Regions from separate parts of the Bacillus sp. K7 genome, predicted to be linked through region 1. Evidence: predicted binding sites of a transcription regulator. Region 1 holds the regulator's gene; the other holds the start of a gene.
What was found. Region 1 encodes NrdR, which represses ribonucleotide reductase genes. Its sites were predicted from a motif close to AACACNATATATNGTGTT; they were not measured.

Region 2: the regulator NrdR is predicted to act here: its motif matches at 2,796-2,813, upstream of nrdI (class Ib ribonucleoside-diphosphate reductase assembly flavoprotein NrdI).

The regions. Positions count from the first base shown of each region.
Region 1 is NZ_CP096406.1:2,682,207-2,687,238, reverse strand. Features, by position in the region: partial or broken gene M1D98_RS13760 (aldo/keto reductase) at 1-276, opposite strand, end outside; partial or broken gene M1D98_RS13755 (winged helix-turn-helix transcriptional regulator) at 503-882, shown strand; gene M1D98_RS13750 (glyceraldehyde-3-phosphate dehydrogenase) at 1,087-2,109, shown strand; gene speD (adenosylmethionine decarboxylase) at 2,348-2,728, shown strand; gene nrdR (transcriptional regulator NrdR) at 2,998-3,456, shown strand; gene dnaB (replication initiation membrane attachment protein DnaB) at 3,571-4,992, shown strand; gene dnaI (primosomal protein DnaI) at 5,020-5,032, shown strand, end outside.
Region 2 is NZ_CP096406.1:1,783,582-1,788,613, forward strand. Features, by position in the region: gene M1D98_RS09040 (hypothetical protein) at 1-26, opposite strand, end outside; gene M1D98_RS09045 (YmaF family protein) at 117-530, shown strand; gene miaA (tRNA (adenosine(37)-N6)-dimethylallyltransferase MiaA) at 630-1,574, shown strand; gene hfq (RNA chaperone Hfq) at 1,614-1,835, shown strand; gene M1D98_RS09060 (YmzC family protein) at 2,030-2,302, shown strand; gene M1D98_RS09065 (hypothetical protein) at 2,382-2,612, shown strand; gene nrdI (class Ib ribonucleoside-diphosphate reductase assembly flavoprotein NrdI) at 2,856-3,248, shown strand; gene nrdE (class 1b ribonucleoside-diphosphate reductase subunit alpha) at 3,208-5,032, shown strand, end outside.

The sequences.
Region 1 (5,032 bases):
CAGGGCCAACGCGCAGGTTTTCATTCAGCGCATCGATGCAAAGTCAAATACGCGGCATTTTCTTTTATGAGTGTTCCTTTGTTGATTTAGGAATCGTTATGATGCCATGCTGCAGATTTGTTATATCTTTGAGCAATGTCAGCCAGTACAGGGTGATCCAGACAGCTGCACCTGCATGAAAGGTGACCAAGCTTCCCTCTGGATGCCTTGTTTTTTGCAGTATACCATCAGCCCTTTTTGTTTAAGGTGCGGGTGAAATTCCATTTGATTGATCATAGATCAGAAGTGCGGGAATGCTGCTTTTTTTGGCTGAAGTCATCATGTTCCTCCTTTGTATGATGTGTTGTATGATTGAAATTCTGTCGAGCAAGCTATATAAATAAAAAAGAGCAGATTCAAATCAGCCGGCAAATGTGATTATGAAACATTTCGTTAGGAAAGAAAAGTACGTACTTTTAAGTGCTATAGACACTTTTTGGTGCCTGTGAGGAGAATGGATTGTATGGAGAAGAAAAAATATAACATTTCTGTTGAAGCGACTCTTGAAGTGATTGGAAGGAAGTAGAAATTCGTTATTTTATGCCATCTGACGCACGGAAAAAAACACACGAGTGATGAAAGCGCCTGATGCCCAACATCACGCAAAAAAAGCTGACCCAGCAGCTGCGTGAGCTGGAAGTGGACGGCGTTATTAACCGGATCGTGTACAATCAGGTGCCTTCCAAAGTGGAGTACGAGCTCAGCGAATACGGCCGCAGCTTAGAAGGGATTTTAGATATGCTGTGTGATTGGGGGGCGAACCATATTAACAGAGTGTACGAGGATACATTTTCAGTGCTAGAAGAAAGTGTGCTCAATGATAAGTTAAAACAGGAATCATAAACAATGGGGGCAGTCAGTGCGAAGCGCTGGCTGCTTTTTGATTCTCAAACTAAATTTGTGTGCAAGAAAATATATCGTGCATCATAAATTAGCGTTGTAATCGTTGATTTTTATCAATATGTACTGGCGAATTTATTTTAATGTGTTATACTAATTAAAGATTATAACAAATTAGGATGGCATAATTGATAAGGGGTGTCCAACATGAAGGTAAAAGTAGCGATCAACGGGTTTGGAAGAATCGGAAGAATGGTTTTTAGAAAAGCGATGGTAGACGATCAAATTCAAGTAGTGGCCATTAACGCCAGCTATTCCGCAGAAACGCTGGCTCATTTAATAAAGTATGACACAATTCACGGCAGGTACCACAAAGAGGTTGTGGTTGATGAAAACAGCCTGATCGTAAATGGGAAGAAAGTGCTTCTGTTAAATAGCCGTGATCCAAAACAGCTGCCTTGGCGGGAATATGAGATTGACATTGTCGTGGAAGCGACAGGAAAATTTAATTCGAAGGATAAAGCGATGGGCCATATAGAAGCGGGCGCGAAAAAAGTCATTTTGACTGCTCCGGGAAAAAATGAAGACGTTACCATAGTGATGGGAGTAAATGAGGACCAATTCGACGCCGATCGCCATGTCATTATTTCAAATGCGTCATGCACGACAAACTGCCTTGCGCCTGTTGTAAAAGTGCTGGATGAAGAATTTGGCATTGAAAGCGGGCTGATGACCACAGTTCACGCGTATACAAATGACCAGAAAAATATTGATAATCCCCACAAAGATTTGCGCCGGGCGCGCGCATGCGGTGAATCCATCATTCCGACGACAACAGGAGCGGCAAAGGCGCTTTCGCTCGTGCTGCCACATCTGAAAGGAAAGCTTCACGGCCTTGCCTTGCGCGTCCCTGTTCCGAACGTCTCATTGGTTGATCTCGTTGTCGATCTGAAAATGGACGTAACCGCTGAAGAGGTAAATGAGGCATTTAAACGTGCTGCCAAAACGTCGATGTACGGTGTTCTTGATTATTCTGATGAACCGCTCGTTTCGACTGACTATAATACAAATCCGCATTCAGCGGTCATTGACGGGCTTACGACAATGGTAATGGAAGACAGAAAAATAAAGGTGCTCGCTTGGTATGATAACGAATGGGGCTACTCCTGCAGAGTCGTTGATCTGATCCGCCATGTAGCGGCACGAATGAAACATCCGTCTGCTGTATAAAATAAGGTCATGGACGCTTTTTGAAGAAAAAACCCTTAACAGCATATTTCTGAAAAAACGCACCTTGCAAATTAGACTTAAACACAGTATACTATTTTTCGTGAACTTCTTGCTTGAGACTGTTTCGGAATTACTTAAAGGGTTAGGACCTCTCCGGACTAACTTTCCCCCGTGGTAAATGGCCGACCCAGTTGTTGGAATTTCACTTTTTAATTCTTGTTAAGGGGGGTCCATGACTATGGAAACAATGGGGCGTCACGTTATCTCTGAGCTATGGGGATGCGATTTTGATAAGCTGAATGACATGGATTTTATTGAAAAAACGTTTGTAAATGCTGCTCTAAAATCAGGTGCTGAGGTGCGCGAGGTTGCATTTCACAAATTTGCACCGCAAGGCGTAAGCGGAGTTGTGATTATTTCTGAATCACATTTAACGATTCACAGTTTTCCTGAGCACGGATATGCGAGCATTGATGTTTATACTTGTGGAGACTTAGATCCTAATGTCGCTGCTGACTACATCGCAGAGGCATTACATGCTGATACAAGAGAAAACATTGAAATACCAAGAGGAATGGGGCCTGTGCAAATTAAACAGGCACAAGCGAAAGTACTATAAAAGGAAACACGAACACAAAGGGAGCAAGCTAGAAAGCCGTTATGCGCTTTTTAGCTTATGCTCCTTTTATTTTTTATAAAGAAATAAAGCTGTCAGCTTTTTCTTTTTTCTTTTTTTTTGTAAAATAGAAAGAGATTTTCACAAACCACCTGATGCTGTAGATACAGCTTTACACAACGGCTCTCCCGACAGATGTCACATCTATTTTAAAAAGGCGGAGGCTGCCGAAAATACATTCCAGGGAACGAAATAGTTGGGAGCTGATTTTATTGAAATGTCCTTCATGCCAGCATAACGGTACGCGGGTCCTAGATTCACGTCCTGTGGATGACGGAAAATCCATTCGGCGAAGACGGGAGTGCGAATCCTGCCATTACCGGTTTACCACCTTTGAGAAAGTGGAGGAAACCCCGCTCATCGTCGTGAAAAAAGAAGGCGTGCGGGAGGAATTCAGCAGAGAAAAAATGCTGCGCGGCCTCATAAAAGCATGCGAAAAAAGACCTGTTCCACTCAAAACGCTTGAAGACATGTGCTTTGATATTGAAAAAGAACTTCGCAATCAAGGCTGCTCTGAGGTGAAAAGCGAGCTCGTCGGGGAAATGGTCATGGATCGGCTGGCTAAGATTGATGAGGTCGCTTATGTGCGGTTCGCGTCAGTCTATCGGCAGTTTAAAGATATAAACGTCTTTATCGACGAATTAAAAGACTTAATAAAGAAAGAGCGGTAAAAGAGCTAAGAGGATTCTTCTAGCTCTTTTCTCATGTGCAAAATTGGCATTTGATAGATATGCGAAACGGTGTAAAATGAAAGGTAGAAACAAATTCGGAAGGTTTGAGAATGTATGGCTGACTATTGGAAAGATGTACTGCCTGTAGATCCGTATGTGGTCAAAAGCAGATCGATGCTGCAGGATATAGACAGACAAATTATCACACAACTGTATCAGCCCTTAATCGGCCCTGTTGCATTCTCACTTTATATGACATTGTGGGGAGAGCTGGAACAAAACCGTCTGTGGGGCGGCGAGTCCACACATAGACAGCTGATGGGGATGACACAGTCTAACTTAAAAACAATCCATCAGGAACAGGGGAAGCTCGAGGGCATCGGATTGCTAAAAGTATATATGAAAGAGTCCGAGCGGCAGGAGCGCCTCTTTATATATGAAATCCTTCCGCCGCTCAGGCCAAATGAGTTTTTTGAAGACGGGATGCTGAATGTTTTTCTGTATAATAGAGTCGGAAAAACAAAATACCAGCAATTAAAACAATTTTTCACGCACCCCGCCGTTTCAGAGGATGCCAAAGACATTACGCGTCCGTTTAATCATGCGTTTGAATCACTGCAGCCGAGTGAATGGAAGCTTACATCTGATATGGAGGAAACAGTGAGACTTGCCCCGGGCACAGAATATACTTCTGTCGGACAAGCTCCGTCCTACACCATAACGGAGGATGTGTTTGATTTTGATTTGTTTTTAGCGGGTCTTTCTGAGACGATGATTCCGAGAAAAGCGATGACCCAGCAGGTGCGGGACACAATCAAAAAGCTTTCTTATCTGTACGGAATAGATCCGCTGCAGATGCAAAATGTTGTGATGAGCGCGATTGATGAACGTGACGTGATTACGTCGGAGGCTTTAAGAAAAGCGGCCAGCGACTGGTATCAAATTGAAAGAAACGGACAGCTGCCAAACATCGTGGAAAAAACACAGCCGGTGCATCTGCGTGAGGGCGAAAAACCGGCGGAAGAGGATTCGTTGGACGGGAAGCTGATCGCCTTGCTGGAGACGATTTCTCCGAAGAAGCTTTTGCAGGACATTGCCGATGGAACAGAGCCGTCAAAAGCAGATCTGAAAATCATAGAAGAAATTATGTTTGAACAAAAGCTCGAGCCAGGCGTTACAAATGTGTTGATTTATTACGTCATGCTGAAAACCGACATGAAGCTGTCGAAAAACTATATCCAAAAAATTGCCTCGCATTGGGCGCGCAAAAAGGTGAAAACGGTCAGAGAAGCGATGAGGCTCGCGATAGAAGAAAACCGCCAATATCTTGAATGGGCTGAAGGGAAAACAAATCAGCCTTCAAAACGAAACCAAAAAGTGATTCGCGAAGAAAAACTTCCTGATTGGATGAAAGAAAAGGAGACAGCGTCCGATCCAGAATCCGGACAGCAAAAGCTGCAACCGCAGGATCTGGAAGAACAGAAGAAAAAGATGATGGAAGAAATGGAAAAACTCAAAAAATACTCTGCCTATTAAAGACAGAGATGCGGGGTGAAGGAATAGATGGAACCAATCG
Region 2 (5,032 bases), 900 kb from region 1:
GTAAAATAATGATCTACTTCATTCATGTTTTCTTTCCTCCTGTCATAAAGTGTAGATGATGCAGTGTATTCAGCCTATCGGGATTTGATTGGGCGAATTGAGGGAATGGAAGGGATGTGAACATATTGGGCCTGTATCCATCTGACTGGTCAAAAGCGCCGCCTCACGTACACACTTATCATGCCAAAACGACGAGGGAACAGGGGCATTATCATCTTATTGAAGGGTTTACACAGCCGGCAAACGGATCGAATACCGATCAGCATACACACTATTTTTCAGGGATTACATCTTTTGAAAACGGTCATTTTCACCGGTATTACGGAATCTCGGGTCCTGCGATTCCTCGTACTGACGGCACTCATTATCATAAAATCGAAGAAGCGACGTATCTGGCCTATAACGAACCGATTGAGATCCAGTACGGAGGCGTTGTATATGCTTCTGGTGATGACGAAAAGAAAACGCATCGGCATGTCCTGAAAGGAAAGACGAGAGAAATCGTCGGCAATGAGCCGCTCGGCTGGTAGAAGGATGTTTACCGATGCAAAAAAAGGGCAAAATGGATAGGTGGTTATACATGATGAATGCTATAATGGGGGGAGATTTATAAAAGAGAGTGATACATATTGAATAATACAAAGCAGCCCGTTGTCATTTTAGTCGGACCGACGGCAGTGGGGAAAACAAATTTAAGTATTCAGCTGGCTAAATCCTTGAACGCTGAAATTATCAGCGGAGATTCAATGCAGGTTTATAAAGGGATGGATATTGGAACAGCTAAAATCACCGAACAGGAAATGGAGGGAGTGCCCCATCATCTGATTGACATTTTAGATCCCCAAGATTCCTTCTCCACCGCAGATTATCAAAACGTAGTGAGAAACAAAATCACTGAGATTGCAAAAAGAGGAAAGCTTCCGATGATTGTCGGCGGTACAGGGCTTTACATACAATCTGTGCTTTACGATTATACATTTACGGAAGAGGCGAACGATCCTGAGTTTCGGCAGAGCCTGCAAATGGCTGCTGAGCGGGAAGGCGCTGATTTTCTTCACGCCAAACTTGCTGCGGCAGATCCAGAAGCAGCAGCTGCGATTCATCCCAATAATACAAGAAGGGTTATTCGCGCCCTGGAAATTTTACATACGTCTGGAAAAACGATGTCTCAGCATTTGAAGGGGCAAAAACGAGAACTCCTGTACAATGCAGTGTTAATCGGGCTGACGATGGATAGAGAGACGCTGTATGCAAGAATTAATCAGCGGGTCGACATGATGATGGAGGCAGGTCTTCTTCCGGAAGTAAAGCGCCTCTACGACAGGAATGTGAGAGACTGTCAATCGATTCAGGCGATAGGCTATAAGGAGCTATACGCCTATTTTGACGGTTTTGTGACACTTTCTGATGCCGTCGCTCAACTAAAGCAGAACTCAAGGCGGTATGCGAAACGCCAGCTGACATGGTTTCGCAACAAAATGCAGGTTACCTGGTTCGATATGACACCGCCCGTTGATATGGAGCTGAAAAAAAAGGAAATTTTCACACATATAGCAGGAAAACTCGAACTTTAATCGAAACTGTATGATATAGAGAATCAAGGAGGACGAAACATGAAACCGATTAATATTCAGGATCAGTTTTTGAATCAAATCCGGAAAGAAAATACGTATGTCACTGTTTTTTTGCTGAATGGCTTTCAGTTGCGGGGCCAGGTAAAAGGTTTTGATAACTTTACCGTATTGCTGGAATCAGAAGGGAAGCAGCAGCTTATATATAAACATGCGATCTCAACGTTTGCGCCGCAAAAAAACGTCCAGCTTGAACTCGAATAGATCAAAAATCAACATGTTAATGCATGCGAAGGCTGTCGGGAAATCCCGGCAGCCGTTTTTTAACATCATCCAATTTCGATTCGACAATTTGTAAGCAGACCATGCCAAGGCACGGTCTTTTTTTATGAGATCAACATATGTGAGTTGAAATGGTATATTATGTATTAAAAAAGAATCCGGGGGTGACGGCAACCTTGTTTGAAAGTGAGACAGAACTGAGACGAATCAGGATAGCGCTTGTGTGGATAGCTGTATTTTTGCTGTTCGGGGCGTGCGGGAATCAAGATACCATCATCGAAACAGACAGCGGCAATTCAGGTTATGAAACGCCTCAGCCGACCACGTTTCCTCTTGAGCATAATCATTTTGGTGTTATGGAGGACGGCTATATCAAAATTTATGAGTATGATGAGTCCCGCAATGAGGTAAAGCTGAAGAAAGAATACTCTGATTATGAGCTTGAATAAATTTCACAAGCATCCGAATTTACAAAGCGAATGCTTCCCGCTAAACTAAATACAGACAGATCAAACAGAGGGTGAAAAAATGAAGCATAAAGTGATCGTGAATCATTGGGAAGAAATCTGCGAAGATGATTCTTGCTATGAGTATGGAACAAGCATCATTGTGAACGGAAAAGAATTAATTAGAGAAGCGTCAATTATCAGCGCATTGAAGGCGGTATTAGAAGAAATCGGTGCGGATGTTGAAATAGAAGAAACAGTAGAGAGTGAAAAATGCTGTGATAGCTTAAGAAAAAAAAATCTAGACTACTAAGCAGTTTTTTTTCATGTTATGATATACATCGGCTTAAAAACGACACCCCGAGTAGGACGAGAGACCATTCTCGTTCTGCTCTCTTTTTTGGGCCCTAATGAGCCTGCCTATTTGCCTGATTTGATCAAAATATGAATTTTTCATAAAAACAAATCTATATGTTGTGTTTTTGTTAGAGGATAGTATACTATATATAGTGTTAGTGATGAGAGATTCATATTTTTTGATAGGTCGTGATAAAACGTGGTACAAATCATATTTGATTCGAAAACAGGGAATGTTCAGCGGTTTGTGAATAAAATAGGCTTTCAGCAGATACGCAAGGTGGACGAAATTGACCACTTGGACACTCCGTTTGTTTTGGTCACCTACACGACAAACTTCGGTCAGGTACCGGCATCAACACAATCATTTCTCGAAAAATACGCCCATCTTTTATTAGGAGTCGCTGCGAGCGGCAATAAAGTATGGGGCGATAACTTTGCAAAAAGCGCCGATACCATTTCAAGACAATATCAGGTGCCGATCTTGCACAAATTTGAACTCAGCGGCACATCTAAAGACGTTGAATTGTTTACTCAGGAGGTAGAAAGAGTTGTCACAAAATCAAGTGCCAAAATGGATCCAGTTAAATAACGAAATCATGATCCAAAAAGATGGAAAATTCCAGTTTGATAAGGATAAAGAGGCTGTACATAGCTATTTTGTAGATTATATCAATCAAAACACAGTGTTCTTTCACGATTTAAAAGAGAAGCTGGATTATTTGATTGAAAACCAATACTACGAAGAGGAATTCTTAAGCCTGTATTCTTTTGAAGACATTAAAGACGTGTTTAAGACAGCTTACGCTAAGAAGTTTCGTTTTCCTTCCTTCATGAGTGCGTTTAAATTCTATAATGACTATGCTTTGAAGACGAATGACAAGAAAAAAATCCTCGAGCGTTATGAGGACCGAATCTCAATTGTTGCGCTGTTCTTCGCAAACGGCGACACGGAGAAAGCAAAAGAATATGTGAATCTGATGATCAATCAGGAATATCAGCCGAGCACACCTACATTTTTGAACGCCGGCAGAAAACGCCGCGGTGAACTGGTGAGCTGCTTCTTGCTTGAAGTCAATGATTCTTTAAACGACATTTCACGAGCGATCGATATCTCCATGCAGCTTTCTAAGCTCGGCGGAGGGGTTTCTCTTAACTTGTCCAAGCTTCGCGCCAAAGGTGAAGCCATTAAAGATGTTGAAAATGCCACAAAAGGCGTTGTAGGCGTCATGAAGCTTCTTGATAACGCGTTCCGCTACGCTGACCAAATGGGACAAAGACAAGGATCAGGAGCGGCGTACTTGAACATTTTCCACCGCGATATCAATGATTTTCTTGATACGAAAAAGATTTCAGCGGATGAAGATGTGCGCGTCAAAACGCTCTCTATCGGTGTTGTCATTCCGGATAAGTTCGTCGAGCTTGCGCGCGAAGACAAAGCGGCTTACGTATTTTATCCGCACACGATTTATAAAGAGTACGGCCAGCACATGGATGAGCTGGACATGAACGAAATGTACGACCAATTTGTCGACAATCCTCGGGTGAAAAAGGAAAAAATCAACCCGCGGAAATTGCTTGAGAAACTGGCGATGCTTCGTTCGGAATCAGGCTATCCATACATCATGTTCCAAGACAACGTGAATAAAGTGCATGCGAATAACCATATCTCCAAGGTGAAATTCTCTAACCTTTGCTCTGAAGTGCTTCAGGCATCTCAGGTTTCTTCATATACAGACTATGACGAAGAAGATGAAATCGGTTTGGATATTTCCTGCAACCTTGGTTCGCTTAACATTCTCAATGTCATGGAGCACAAATCAATCGAGAAGACAGTTAAGCTTGCGACAGACTCTTTAACACACGTGTCTGAAACGACTGATATTCGCAATGCGCCTGCTGTAAGACGGGCGAACAAAGCGATGAAATCAATCGGTCTCGGCGCTATGAACCTTCACGGCTATCTTGCGCAAAACGGCATTGCGTATGAAAGCCAGGAAGCGCGCGACTTTGCAAACACGTTCTTTATGATGGTGAACTTTTACTCCATCCAGCGTTCTGCGGAAATCGCAAAAGAGAAGGGCGAAACGTTTGATCAATATGAAGGATCAACCTATGCGACAGGTGAATACTTCGACAAGTACGTTTCAACTGATTTCTCACCAAAATACGAAAAAATCGCTGCTCTGTTTGAAGGTATGCATATCCCGACGACAGAGGATTGGGAAAAGCTAAAAGCATTTGTGGCTGAACACGGCATGTATCACAGCTACAGATTATGCATTGCGCCGACAGGCTCTATCTCATATGTTCAATCAAGCACGGCGTCTGTCATGCCGATTATGGAACGGATTGAAGAAAGAACATACGGCAACT